Regions from separate parts of the Kerstersia sp. genome, predicted to be linked through region 2. Evidence: predicted binding sites of a transcription regulator. Region 2 holds the regulator's gene; each other region holds the start of a gene.
The links. Region 2 encodes HrcA, which represses chaperone genes, less so after heat shock. Its sites were predicted from a motif close to TTAGCACTCNNNNNNNNNGAGTGCTAA; they were not measured.
Positions count from the first base shown of each region.

Region 1: the regulator HrcA is predicted to act here: its motif matches at 3,831-3,857, upstream of ACTJGZ_RS10615 (co-chaperone GroES).
Region 3: the regulator HrcA is predicted to act here: its motif matches at 1,816-1,842, upstream of rpoH (RNA polymerase sigma factor RpoH).

Region 1 is NZ_JBQEKA010000045.1:11,621-16,514, forward strand. Features, by position in the region: gene ACTJGZ_RS10600 (NAD(P)/FAD-dependent oxidoreductase) at 1-998, opposite strand, end outside; gene ACTJGZ_RS10605 (diacylglycerol kinase) at 1,048-1,455, opposite strand; gene groL (chaperonin GroEL) at 1,769-3,406, opposite strand; gene ACTJGZ_RS10615 (co-chaperone GroES) at 3,460-3,747, opposite strand; gene ACTJGZ_RS10620 (aminoglycoside adenylyltransferase family protein) at 3,985-4,773, shown strand.
Region 2 is NZ_JBQEKA010000028.1:1,948-6,841, forward strand. Features, by position in the region: gene grpE (nucleotide exchange factor GrpE) at 68-592, opposite strand; gene hemH (ferrochelatase) at 808-1,860, opposite strand; gene hrcA (heat-inducible transcriptional repressor HrcA) at 1,869-2,876, opposite strand; gene ACTJGZ_RS08260 (NAD kinase) at 3,147-4,046, shown strand; gene recN (DNA repair protein RecN) at 4,053-4,894, shown strand, end outside.
Region 3 is NZ_JBQEKA010000011.1:29,834-34,727, reverse strand. Features, by position in the region: gene ACTJGZ_RS04835 (DUF4743 domain-containing protein) at 1-671, shown strand, start outside; gene rpoH (RNA polymerase sigma factor RpoH) at 822-1,721, opposite strand; gene ACTJGZ_RS04825 (transposase) at 1,956-2,651, shown strand; gene ACTJGZ_RS04820 (glutamate synthase-related protein) at 3,045-4,894, shown strand, end outside.

The sequences.
Region 1 (4,894 bases), on a different contig from region 2:
GGCACCAGCCGCCCTTCGGTCCAAGGGGCGGCGGCGCAGTCGCCCATGGCGTAGATATCAGGGTCGGGTGTGCGCAATTGCTCGTCAACCAGCACCTGGCCGGTGCGGTGCAAGGGCAGATCCAGTTTTTGCAGCAGGTCTGGCGCGCTGATGCCGGCTGCCCACAGGCACATGTCCGCATGGAAACGGCGGCCATCGCGCGTGGTGACTTCGCTGGTGCCGACGTTGGCCACCGCGCAGCCGGTCTCCACACGGATATCCAGGCTTTCCAGCCGTTCGGTGGCAGCCTTGGAAATGCGTTCGGGCAGCGCCGCCAGAATCCGCGGGGCGCTTTCTATCAGCGTGATCGCCAGGTCCAGCCTGGGATTGAAGGCCGACAGGCTGTAGGCGCTCACGACGCGGCTGGCTTCGCGCAATTCCACGGCCAGTTCCACGCCCGTGGCGCCGCCGCCGACAATCACCAGATGCAGACGGGTTTCCGGGTCGGTGGCCTTGGCCTGATCGACACGCAGCATGGCTTCGAGAATTTGCAGGCGGAAGGCTTCCGCCGCCTCGACGTTGTCCAGCGTGACAGCATGTTCCTGGGCGCCGGGCGTGCCGAAGAAGTTCGCCTTGCTGCCCACGGCCATGACGAGAATATCGTAAGGCACTTCGCGTGGCGGAATCAGCTCCCGGTGATCCGGGCCAGCGATGGCGCCGATCTTCAGCACCTTGCGTTCACGGTCGATGTCCAGCATCGGCCCGAGAATGAAGGAAAAATGGCAGATGTGCGCTAGCACCAGATAGGACAGGCCTTCCTGGTGGATATCCAGCGTGCCGGCGGCCACTTCATGCAGCGACGGTTTCCAGATATGGTAGGGCAGCGAATCTATGAGCGTGACGGCTTGCGGACCGTGGCGCCGCCCCAGGCGGGCTGCCAGTTCCAGGCCGCCGGCGCCGCCGCCGACGATAACAACGCGGGGAGGCGGAGAGCTGGCACTTTGGCGATGGGCTGTCATGGTGCGTGGCGTAGAGGAGAAAGGTTCATTCTAAGGCATCGCATCGGGCTTACTGCCAGAATCGCGTGGCCAGGATGGACAGCCAGACAATGCCGGTGAAGATCAGGGTCAGCATGACGGCTGCGCTGCCCAGATCCTTGGCGCGCCCCAGCAAGGGATGCCGCTCCACGCTAAGCGCATCGGCCAGCGCCTCAATGGCTGAATTCAGCAATTCGACGACCAGCACCAGCAGCACGACGCCGATCAGTAAAAAAACTTCGACGGTGTTGCGGCCCAGAAAGAACGCCGCTGGAATCAGCAGAACGGCCAGCGCCAGCTCCTGCCGGAAGGCGGCTTCGTATTTGATGGCGGCGCCGAAGCCCTGTAGCGAATAGCGCAGCGCATTGAAAATGCGGCGCAGTCCGCCACGGCTTTTGAATGGCGAATGTTGCTGGGGGGAGGGGGGCGTTTGCGTCACGGTGTGGCGGCCTCTTCAAGTGGCGGAGAACAGGCTGGCCGGTGCATTGCATGCCTGCGGCCGCCTGTCATGGGTGGCGTGGCAGTCATGCCTGCCGCGTCACCATGCGGGCGTGATTTTACGTGAAGCGGGTGACATCTGCGCTCTCAGGCGCTTCTTCACCTGCGCGGCAGGCGCTGCGTGTCTGTCCGTCTGCTGTTGCTCAAGCGTTGGGGCATAGAAAAACGCCCCGCCAGGGCAACCCGGCGGGGCGTTGATTGTGCAGCAGCAACCAGGGAAGGTGAGGCTTCCCCCGGTTGCGGCAGACAGGGGCTTAGAAGCCCATGCCGCCCATGCCGCCCATGTCGGGCATGGCCGGCGCAGCCGGCTTGTCTTCGACGATTTCGACCACAGCGGCTTCAGCGGTCAGCAGCAGGCTGGCGATCGAAGCAGCGTTTTGCAGCGCATTGCGGGTCACCTTGGTGGGATCCAGCACGCCTTGCTCAACCAGGTCGGCGTATTCGCCGGTGGCGGCGTTGTAGCCGTAGTTGGCCTTGCCGTTCAGCACGGTGTTGACGACCACGCTGGCTTCTTCGCCGGCGTTTTCGACGATGGTGCGCAGCGGGGCTTCGATGGCACGCAGGATCAGTTGGATGCCGGCGTTCTGGTCAGGCGTATCGCCCTTCAGTGCAGCCACGGCTTGCTTGGCGCGCAGCAGAGCCACGCCGCCGCCAGCCACCACGCCTTCTTCCACTGCGGCGCGGGTAGCGTGCAGGGCGTCTTCAACGCGGGCCTTCTTTTCCTTCATTTCCACTTCGGTGGCAGCACCGACGCGGATCACGGCCACACCGCCAGCCAGCTTGGCCACGCGCTCTTGCAGCTTTTCGCGGTCGTAGTCGGAGGAAGCTTCCTCGACTTGCAGGCGGATTTGCTTGACGCGGGCTTCGATGCTGGCAGCAGCGCCGGCACCGTCGATGATGGTGGTGTTTTCCTTGCCCACTTCGATGCGCTTGGCTTGGCCCAGCTCTTCCAGCGTGGCCTTTTCCAGCGACATGCCGGTTTCTTCGGAGATCACCGTGCCGCCCGTCAGGATGGCGATGTCTTCCAGCATGGCCTTGCGGCGGTCGCCGAAGCCAGGCGCCTTGACGGCGGTGGTCTTCAGGATGCCACGGATGTTGTTGACCACCAGAGTCGCCAGGGCTTCGCCCTCGACGTCTTCAGCGATGATCAGCAGCGGACGGCTGGACTTGGCAACTTGCTCCAGCACCGGCAGCAGGTCACGGATGTTGCTGATCTTCTTGTCGTAGATCAGGATGAAAGGATCATCCAGGGCGGCAACTTGCTTTTCCTGGTTGTTGATGAAGTAGGGCGACAGATAGCCGCGGTCGAATTGCATACCTTCGACGACGTCCAGCTCGTTTTCCAGCGACTTGCCGTCTTCGACGGTGATGACGCCTTCCTTGCCGACCTTGTCCATGGCGTCAGCAATGATCTGACCGACGGAAGCGTCGCTGTTGGCCGAGATGGAACCGACCTGGGCAATTTCCTTGCTGGTCGTGATGGCCTTGCTCTGGCTCTTCAGTTGCTCGACGATGGCGATGACAGCCTTGTCGATACCGCGCTTCAGGTCGATGGGGTTGAAGCCGGCGGCAACGTACTTCAGGCCTTCTTGAACGACGGCCTGGGCCAGCACGGTGGCGGTGGTGGTGCCGTCACCGGCGTTGTCGTTGGTGCGCGAAGCGACATCCTTGACGAGCTGGGCGCCGATGTTCTCGAACTTGTCTTTCAGTTCGATTTCCTTGGCGACGGAAACGCCGTCCTTGGTCACCAGCGGGGCGCCGAAGGAGCGCTCCAGCACGACGTTGCGGCCTTTCGGGCCCAAAGTGGTCTTAACAGCGTTGGCGAGAACGTTGACGCCGCGGACGATGCGCACACGGGCGTCGTCACCGAACAGAACTTGCTTGGCAGCCATTGTGATATTCCTTACTAGAAGTCGGTATGGGGTGGGTCAGGCGCAGGGCCGGCTTACTGAATCACGGCAAGGACTTCGTCCTCGCGGATGACCAGCAACTCTTCGCCATCAACCTTGACGGCCTGGCCGGCGTACTTGCCGAACAGAACCTTGTCGCCGACCTTCAGATCGACCGGCAGCACCTTGCCGTCTTCGGTTTTCTTGCCGGGGCCGACGGCCAGGACTTCGCCTTGGTCGGGCTTTTCGGCAGCGCTCTCGGGAATCACGATCCCGGAGGCAGTCTTGCGTTCGTTGTCCAGACGCTTGATGATCACGCGATCATGCAGGGGACGCAGGGCCATGAAGAACTCCTGTATATCTAGCTAAGGTTTGAATGAGGTAACAACAACAAAACCAATGTGGTCATGCAAGGGCCGGAAAGCTGTTAGCACTCGACGGCCTTGAGTGCTAATTATAAGGACGGCTTTGCATTTTTCAAGGGGGCGTTTCCAGAGGAAAATACGCGGGCAGGCTCAGAGGCGCGCTGGAGCAGGGTGACAGGCGCGGCAGACAAGAAAAGATATTTCGTACAGGCAAACATGATTCTTCAGGCTCCCGTTTCCATTCAGGCGCAACTGTCACGCACGCTGGCGGCCTTGAAACAGCATCTGGGCGGGTCCGTTCGCGCGATCCATTTGTTTGGTTCGGCGGTGGATGGCGGCCTCAAACCCTTGAGTGACATAGACCTGCTGGTGACGGTCGATGAGGCACCCGGCGCCTTGCGCCGTAAGGCCTTGATGCGCGATTTGCTGCTGATATCCGCTTTCCCGGGCACGGATCCCGAACGCCGGGCGCTGGAAGTGACGGTGCTGGCGCAAGAGGATGTGTTGCCCTGGCGTTATCCGGCGCGGCGGCAAATGCAATTCGGCGAATGGCTGCGGGCCGATCTTGAGGCGGGCGTGTTCGAGCACGCCATGGCAGACCCGGATCTGGCGATTTTGCTCACCAAGGTCAGGCGGCACAGCCTGGCACTGCATGGCCCGGCGGCCCAGCGTTTTTTCGATCCGGTCCCTGCCGGGGATGTCCGGCATGCCTTGCTGCAAACCCTGGCGCAGTGGCAAGACGAGGCAGACTGGGCCGGGGATGAAAGCAATATCGTTCTGGCCCTGGCGCGCATTTGGTACACCTCTGTGACCGGAGATATTGCGGCCAAGGATGTTGCCGCAGAGTGGGCCTTGCAGCGGGTGCCGCAGCCGCACAAGCCTGTCCTGGTGGCGGCGCGGGATGGATACCGGGGCCTGGCGGCGGCAGATCTGGCTGCCTGCTCGCAGGAGCGGGCGGCGTTGCTGGCCTATATCCGGTCGTGTGTGGAGGACGGGCCGCGCTGAGCGGCAAGAGCGGCAGGCCGGCGTCATCGCCAGTAAATAGCCGGCAATGAGCAAGCGGCTATGAGCAGCAATGTGCAGCGGCAGGAATGAGGCCGGGCGTTATGTTGTGGGCGAGATGTTG
Region 2 (4,894 bases):
CTCATGCTGGACTATCTGGGGACGATCGACGCAATTTCAAGCGCCCCCGCTGAGAATAAACGGCGGCTTACTGCTGGCCTGCCGAGACCATCACCAGCGCCGGGCGCAGCACGCGCTCGGAGATCAGGTAGCCCACCTGCAGGGTATTGGCCACCGTGTTGGCCGGGTGTTCCGACGGCACGCTGGAAATCGCCTGATGCAGATTAGGGTCAAAGCGCTCGCCGGGGGCCGGCGCAATCTGCTTGAGCTGATGGCGCTCAAACGCGGCGGACAACTGCTTGAGCGTCACATCCACGCCTTCGCGCAAGGCTTCGGCCGTCTGGTTTTCCAGCGCCAGCGCGGCTTCCAGGCTATCACGCACCGGCACCAGGCTTTCGGCAAACGATTCAATGCCGAACTTGCGGGCCTTGGCTACATCTTCCTGGGAACGGCGGCGCACGTTTTCTGCCTCGGCATGGGCGCGCAGCACCTGATCCTTCAGTTCAGCGATTTGGGCCAGCGCCTCGTCGAGCTGTGCCTGCAGATCCGGCTGCCCGGTTTGTTCCGGCAGGTCTTCCGGTTGCACCTGGTCGGGCGAATTGCTATCCGTCATGTCGATTTTCTCCGCAAAATTCATATCAAATGGTCCGCTACCAGGCGGGATGCCAAACAGCGCCGGCACCACCCAGCCCTAACAGCAGCGCCGGGCCGCAGAGGCCCGATCAGGCCAGATCACACCTTCGCGCTAATAACTGGGGGCAATCCTGCCGGTTTCAAGACCCGCCCGCCAAGAAACCGCTGGTGCTTCCCTCGCCGGGCTGACGCCAATCAACGCAAGGCGGCCAGCCGCCCGGCGATCAAATCCGTCAATGCCGCCAGCCAGGCCGGCGCATCATTCATCACCGGCAGGTAGCGGAACTGGCGGCCGCCCGCCTGCAGAAAGGCCTCCCGGCCTTCCATCGCGATTTCTTCCAGGGTTTCCAGGCAATCCGAGGTAAACCCCGGGCACACCACATCCACGCTTGCTACACCTGACTTACCCCAGGCTTTCAGCGTGCCCTCGGTATCGGGCTCCAGCCACTTGGCCGGCCCGAAACGGCTTTGAAAGGACACCACGCAGCGTTCCGCCGGCAACGCCAGCGCCTCGGCCAGGGCCTGCGCCGTTTGCAGGCAATCACGATAGTAGGGATCGCCACGCTCTATGCAGGCGCGCGGCAGCCCATGGAAGCTCAGCAATAAACGCTCGGGCTCGCCATCGGCGCGCCAGCGCTGGCGGATGGCCGAAGCCATGGCGCCGATATACCCTTCATCCAAATGAAAACGCTTGATGAACGACAGTTCGGGCTGATCGCGCATCTGCGCCGCGACACGCGCCACCTGATCCACGGCAGTTGCCGTGGTGCTGGCCGCGTACTGGGGATACAGAGGCACGCACAGAATGCGCTCGCACCCCGCATCCTTGAGCGCTTGCAAGGCTTGCTGCACTGACGGCTGCCCGTAGCGCATGCCTACCGCCACTTCCGCATCCAGGCCCTTGGCCGCCAGACCGGACTGGACGGCCTGGGCCTGGCGCCGGGTGTACACCAGCAGCGGCGACCCGCCCTCCATCCAGATGCTGGCGTAGCGCGGCGCCAGACGGGCCGGGCGCCGTGTCAGGATCGCCCCGTGCAGCACCGGCTTCCAGAGCCAGGACGGCAGCTCGATCACACGCGGGTCGGACAGGAATTCCGCCAGATAACGCCGGATCGCGGCAGGAGTCGGCGCATCTGGCGTGCCCAGATTGAGCAGCAGCACGCCCTGCCGCCCGTAGGCCTGTTCCCTGGCGGACGCCTGAGGAACATCAAACGGATTGGCAAGCCGGGGCTCTGGCAGGTATTTCACGGGTTTCCTCAGGAATTGGGCTGGCTGAGCGCATTGGAAAGCAGCCTGGCAGTGATGTCCACAATGGGAATGACCTTGTCATAGGCCATGCGCGACGGCCCCACCACCCCTAGCGTTCCCACGACCTTGCCATCGACGCCATAAGGCGCCGTCACGACGCTGATATCCTCGAAAGGCATCAGCTGCGATTCGCCGCCGATATAAATCTGCACCCCCTGCGCGCGGCTGGACACATCCAGCAATTGCAGCAGTTCAGTGCGCTTTTCAAACAACGAGAACATGCGGCGCAAACGGTCCATATCAGACGTGATGTCCTCGACTTCCAGCAACTTGCGCTCGCCGGAAATCAGCACGGCATCGCCTTCATTCTCGACATCAGCACTGGTTTCCACTGCCGCCATCATCAGGCGTGAAATATCTTCGCGCAATTGATCCAGCTCGGAAGCCAGCGTGCGCTTGACGACATCGAACGACTTGCCGGCGAAATGCATATTGAAATAGTTGGCCGCTTCCAGCAGCTCCGGCTCGGCATAATCACGCGGCGTGATCAGGATGCGGTTCTGCACATCGCCGTCGGGCGTAATGATGATCAGCAGCACCCTGCGCTCGGACAGCCGGATGAATTCGATCTGCCGGAAGACCTGGGAGCGCTTGGGTGTCAGCACCACTCCGGCGAACTGCGTCAGGTTGGACAGCATGCTGGCTGCCGCCGAGGCCGTGCGCACCGGGTCGGCAATCGGCAGGCGTGTTTCAAAGCTGACGCCCCCAGGCTCGAACGGACGCGCCGCCAGCAGCGTATCGACAAACACGCGATATCCCCGCGGCGTCGGCACGCGGCCGGCAGACGTGTGCGGGCTGTGTATCAACCCGATTTCTTCAAGGTCGGCCATGATATTGCGTATAGAGGCCGGCGACAGGTCGAACACTTTCGACAGCGTGCGCGAACCGACAGGCTGTCCATCAGCGATGTACCGTTCTATCAGGGCCTTGAGCAGAGAGCGTGCGCGATCATCCATCATGAGTTCATTTTAGGATGCTTTTACATCCCTATGAATAGATGGCGGTCGATATAATCGCGCCAGTAACGTCAACCCAGCCCTGGTCGGGCGTTGTGGCCCTGGCGCAGGCACCGCCCGCGCGCCGGATTCGGCCATACCCCGGCATGGCGGCCCCGCCGCCAGCAGCCAGGCTGGGCCAGGCCTGTTTAATATGACGCAGGAACATTCGCCCGCCGGAACCATCCGGTTCAAGAATGCCCGCTGCGCCTTGCACCCTGCCAGGAATTCATGCATTTTTCCACCGTCGCACTGATTGGCCGCTATCAGGATACCCACCTGGATGCCTTGCTGGGCAGCCTGGGCGATCTCCTGACCGAAGCAGGCCGCCATGTACTGGTCGAAGCAGAAACCGCCCGCTACACCGGGCTGAAACGGTTCCCCCTGGCAACCTACGATGAAATCGGCCGCCAGGCGGAACTGGCGATTGTCGTGGGCGGCGATGGCACCATGCTGGGCGCCGCGCGCCAGCTGGCGCCATACCGTGTGCCGGTTGCAGGCATCAACCATGGCCGGCTGGGATTCATCACGGACATCCCCCTGCCGCAGGCGCACGACGCGCTGCGCGACCTGCTGGCCGGACGCTATAACGCGGAAGACCGCATGATGCTGACCGGCCGCGTGCTGCGCGAAGGCGAAATCCTGTGCCAGGCCTGCGCGCTCAACGACGTTGTCCTGAGCCGCGCCGGCCGTGGCGGCATGATAGAAATGCGCCTGGAAGTCGATGGCGTGTATATGAATACGCAGCGCGCCGACGGCATCATCGTCGCCACGCCCACTGGCTCCACCGCCTATGCCTTGGCCGCCAGCGGCCCTATCGTCCACCCCGGCATAGAAGCCATGGTGCTGGTGCCGGTATCGCCGCAAACGCTCTCCAACCGGCCCATCGTTCTGCCGCCCACCGGTGTTCTCAGCATCACCCTGACCTCCATGAGCCGGGTCGAAGCCGGGGCCAGCATTCACTTCGATATGCAATCCTGGTCGGAACTCCAGCCCGGAGACCGCATTGAGGTCCTGCGCGCCCCAGATACCATCCGTTTCCTGCACCCGCCGGGCTACAGCTTCTTTTCCACCCTGCGCCACAAGCTACACTGGAACGTCATGCCCAGAATGGATGACCAGGACGAGTAAACCATCATGCTGCATTCGCTGCACATCCGCGATTTCGTCATTGTCGATGAGGCCGAAATCCGTTTCGGCCCTGGCTTTAGCGTATTTTCCGGCGAAACCGGCGCGGGCAAATCCATTCTGATCGACGCCCTGGCGCTGTGCCTGGGCGCGCGCGGCGATGCCGGCGTGTTGCGCGAAGGCGCCAGCCGCGCCGACATCCACGCCAGTTTCACCCCGCCCGCCGAATTGAACGCCTGGCTGCAGGCGCATGACCTGGATGCCGGCGGCGAACTGGTGCTGCGCCGCGTGATCGACGCCCAGGGCCGCAGCCGCGCCTATGTCAACGGCGCGCCGTCCACCCTGACGCAACTGCGCGAGCTGGGCGAACAATTGGTGGATATCCACGGCCAGCATGCGCACCAAAGCTTGATGCGCAGCGATGCCCAGCGCGACCTGCTCGACACTCATGGCGAACTGACGCCGCTGGCGCGCCAGACCGAACAGGCCTGGAAACATTGGCACAGCCTGACGCGCCAGATTGAACGGCTGGAACGCGACGCCGATGCCCGCCAGGAACGCGCCGATCAGCTGCAATGGCAACTGGACATGCTGCACAGTGTCAATCTGCAACCCGGCGAATGGCCGCGCCTGCAAGCCGAACATGACAGGCTGGCGCACGCCCAGGCGCTGCTCGATGGCGGCGCCCAGGCCCTGAGCCTGCCGGACGACGACCAGGGCGCGCTGCACCTGCTGTCTGGCGCCATCGGCAAGCTGAACCATTTGCTGCGCCACGATACCGCGCTGACCGCCATCCGCGACACACTGGAATCCGCCCGCATCGCCGCCAGCGACGCCATTTCGGAATTGCG
Region 3 (4,894 bases), on a different contig from region 2:
GCCTCGCGGCAGAGGCGGACGGCGTCTGGCATATTGGCATGCCATTGGCGCCGCACAGCGCCGCGCTGGCCGATGTGTGTGATGCCGTTGCCCTGGCCTTGCGCGATGCCGGCTGCCTGCACGGCTGGCGCGACGAAGCGCTCGATATTTACAGCGTGGCGCCAGATTCGCCGCCTTTGGGCCGCATCGAACGTACCGCCACCCGTCCCTTGGGGCTGCGCACGCTGGCGGTACATCTCAATGGCTGGACGCCAGACGGCCGCATCTGGCTGGCGCGCCGCTCCCTGACCAAAAACACCGACCCCGGCATGTGGGATACCCTGGTGGGCGGCCTGGCCAGCAGCGGCGAAAGCCTGGATCTGGCGCTGGTGCGCGAAAGCGCCGAAGAAGCCGGCCTGACACCGGATGACCTGGCAGGGCGTACGCCGCTGCGCACCGTGACGCAAATTCATCATCACCTGCCTGAAGGCTATCAGGTCGAGGATGTGCTGCTCAGCCGCTGCGTGCTGGCCGAACATGTGCAGCCCCGCAATCAGGACGGCGAAGTCATGGAAATCCGCGCCGTGGCGCCGCTGGAAATCATGGACATGCTGGAAGCCGGCCTGATTACCCAGGAAGCCGCGATCGTGCTGTTAGACGATATGCAGCAACAAGCGCAGCAGGCAGGCTGACAGCGCGCTTGCCTGAGCGCGGCGCGCAAGCCGCCATCCAGGCGCCGCAACGCATCACGCCAACGGAAAACGCCGGCTCAAAGGCCGGCGTTCTCCGTTATAGTTTCTAGCAACAACGCCTCACACCCGGCGCTGTGTTGGCATGACGGCTCAGGCCGACAGCGCCTTGCGCAACTTTTTCATTGCCGCAGCCTCGATCTGCCGGATGCGTTCAGCAGAAACGCCAAATTCCTGCGCCAATTCGTGCAGGGTAGCGCCGCCATCGTCCTGCAGCCAGCGCGCTTCAACAATCCGGCGTGAACGCTCGTCCAGGCCATCCAACGCCTGGCGCAGGCCTTCGCCCTGCAACATTTCATGGGCGCGGCGCTCCAGCACCTGACCGGGCTCGGCTTCGCCATCATCAGACAGATAGGCAATCGGCGCGAAGGTGTCTTCGTCGTCGTCCTGGGCTTCCAGTGCCACATCGCGGCCCGCCAGACGCACTTCCATCTCGCTGACATCCTGCTCGCGCACGTTCAGCGTGCTGGCGATTTCCGACACTTGCTCGGGCGACAGGGTTTGACCATCCGGGCGCATGCTGCGCAGGTTGAAAAACAGTTTGCGTTGCGCCTTGGTGGTCGCAACCTTCACCAGCCGCCAGTTGCGGATGATGAATTCATGGATTTCCGCCTTGATCCAGTGCACCGCAAAAGACACCAGGCGCACACCGCGCTCCGGATCGAAACGCTTCACGGCCTTCATCAGACCGACATTGCCTTCTTGGATCAAATCTGCCTGGGGCAGGCCATAGCCCATGTACTGGCGCGACACCGACACGACCAGGCGCAGATGCGACAACACCAGGTCGCGCGCAGCGTCCAGATCACCCTGGTCGCGCAAACGGCGCGCCAGATCGGTTTCCTGTTCAGGCGAAAGCACCGGCAGGCGGTTGACCGCGCCGATGTAAGCATCCAGCGTGCCCAAGGCACCGGGATTGGCAACCGCCAAGGCCAGCGCCTGCGAGGTGGAGGCCGCAGCGGATGCAGAAAATTGGGTCAGACTCGTGTTCATTGGGGTCGCTCCTACTGTGCTGCTGGCTACCGGCGCCGGCGGCATGGTCTTGCCACAGATTGCGACAGCATGATTCAGAATATGCGTATTGATGTTAGCACTCTCCATTAGTGAGTGCCAGTTAGAAGCCAGACGGATGAAAAAGTTCCAGCCTCCATGGTTTATCATAAGCGCGCGTCCTGTCATTTCCATGACCGCTCCGCCACAACCCCAACAGTCCTCGCGCTCGCCTCCATGGCCCGACTCCCCCGCCTGTATGCTCCCGATACGCCCCAGCTGGCCCAGGCCGAGCTGACCAATCCTTTACAGGAATCCGGCGGCAGCCTGGACGCAGGCATGTTCGATGCCATACAGCAGTGGCTGGCGGAAACCTCCCTGCAGCATGGCGTAACGCTGCATGGCTGGTGTTTGCTGCCGGACCGGCTGCTGTGCCTGAGCACCCCTGCCAAGGCAGACAGCCTGGCGCGCATGATGCAGGCGCTGGGGCGCAAACTGGCCAGCCGGCAAATGGCAGGCGCGGTCTTCAATGGCCGCTACCGCTGTGCGCTGGTGCAGCCCGGGCTCTGGGTCTTGCCTGTCCTGGCCTGGCTGGAAAGCCGGCCCGTGGCGGCCCGGCTGGCGCCCGACGCCGAAGCCTGGCCCTGGTCTTCCGCCCGCGCCCATACCGGCTACCTGATTCCCTCCCCTGCCTGGCTGCATAATCACCCCGATTACTGGCGCTGCGGCAATACCCCCTTTGACCGGCAGGCGGCTTACCGCCACTTGCTGCAAGAAGGCCTGAGCCGCGAACAGGAAAGCCGCATCACAGCAGCCCTGCAAGGACAATGGGCCTTGGGGGATGCGGCGTTCCTGGAACGCCTGGCAGGCACCGCCAGCCGGCGCGTCCAGCCCGGCAAGCGCGGCAGGCCGCGAAAAACGCCCGCGGCCTGATTCCCCTGATTCCACCCGTCTGCCCCCGCCGCGCGGGCCTATCAGGCGCTGCACGCCTGCACTCAACGGATGCGCCAAAACACCCGTTGCAATGCCACGACGGCCTATTGCCTCACCGCCGCGGTCGCTGCGCACCATTTCCGTCCAGCCTTGCATCAAACCGGTGCATTCTGGCGCGCATCAATACTCACTCTTATTTAGACGCACTATTTTGGTGCATCTCTGCCCCGTCAAGACAAAATAACTTTGTCCCCATTTTTATTCCCTGCTAAAAGACTATTTTAAGTACAAATCCGTCCCTATTTATTTTTGTTGTATGTGATGGAAATAGCGCGGTATTTTGTTGATACCGGGAACATTTCAAGCCACCCGGCCCTTTTTTGGAATGCCGCCATGACCCTCCGCCCTCGCGAGTTCTGTAGCCCCCCGGCGTCCGTCGTCGATACCTCCCGCATCGGCCTGCCGGCACCTCAGGGCCTGTATCGCCCCGACCTTGAACACGACGCCTGTGGCGTGGGCTTTGTCGCCCATATCAAAGGCCGCAAAAGCCACGCTGTCATTCAGCAAGGCCTGAAGATCCTGGAAAACCTGGATCACCGCGGCGCGACTGGCGCGGACAAGCAGATGGGCGACGGCGCAGGCATTCTGATCCAGATTCCCGATTCCCTGTACCGGGCCGACATGGCCCAGCACGGCATCATTCTGCCCCCGCCAGGCGAATATGGCGTCGTGATGGTCTTTCTGCCCAAGGAAACCGCGTCGCGCCTGGCCTGTGAACAGGAGCTGGAACGCTCGGTACGCGCCGAAGGGCAAGTCGTGCTTGGCTGGCGTGATGTCCCGGTGGACCATGAACTGCTGGCCTCGCCGACCGTGCGCGCCCATGAACCCGTCATCCGCCAGCTGTTTGTCGGCCGCGGTGAAAACGTCATGGTGCCCGACGCGCTCGAACGCAAGCTGTACGTCATCCGCAAGACCGCCAGCCATGCCATCCAGAAAATGCAGCTGGCCCACGGCAAAGAGTATTTCGTCCCGTCCGCCTCGGCCCGCACTATCGTTTACAAGGGCCTGCTCCTGGCCGATCAGGTCGGCACCTACTATCTGGACCTGGCCGATACCCGTGCCGTCTCCGCGCTGGCGCTGGTGCACCAGCGGTTCTCGACCAATACCTTCCCGGCCTGGCCGCTGGCCCACCCCTACCGCATGATCGCCCACAATGGCGAGATCAATACGGTCAAAGGCAACTTCAACTGGCTGCGCGCCCGCGAAGGCGCCATGCAGTCCGCCGTGCTGGGCGACGACCTGCGCAAACTCTACCCGATTGTCTATGAAGGCCAATCCGACACGGCGACCTTCGACAACTGCCTGGAATTGCTGGTGATGTCGGGCTATTCGCTGGCCCACGCCATGATGATCATGATCCCGGAGGCCTGGGAACAGCATGCCCACATGGATGAAAGCCTGCGCGCCTTCTATGAGTACCACGCCGCCCTGATGGAGCCCTGGGACGGCCCGGCAGCCATGGTCTTTACCGATGGCCGCCAGATCGGCGCCATGCTGGACCGCAACGGCCTGCGCCCGGCGCGCTATCTGATCACCGACGACGACCTCGTGATTCTGGCCTCCGAAGCTGGCACGCTGTCAGTCCCGGAAAATCGCGTCATCAAAAAGTGGCGCCTGCAACCGGGGAAAATGTTCCTCATCGACCTGGAACGCGGCCGCATCATCGACGACGCCGATATCAAGACCCAGATCGCCAATTCCCATCCCTACCGCCAGTGGATCGAGCGCCTGCGCGTCAAACTGGAATCCCTGCCGCGCCCCCAGGCCGCGCCCGTCCTGCCCAATGGCGAGGACACCTCGCTGCTGGACCGCCAGCAAGCCTTCGGCTGGACCCAGGAAGATCTCAAATTCATCGTCGGCCCCATGGCCGCCAAGGGCGAAGAAGCCATCGGCTCCATGGGCAACGATTCGCCGCTGGCCGTGCTGTCGCAGCGGCCAAAGTCGTTCTACAACTATTTCCGCCAGCTGTTCGCGCAGGTCACCAACCCGCCCATAGACCCCATCCGCGAACAGATGGTCATGTCACTGGTGTCCTTTATCGGCCCCAAGCCCAATCTGCTGGACATCAACAACGTCAACCCGCCGCAACGCCTGGAAATTTCCCAGCCTGTCCTCGACGCCAATGCCATGCGGGTCATCCGCGACATCGGCAACCTGACACGCGATAAATTCCGCAGCTTCGA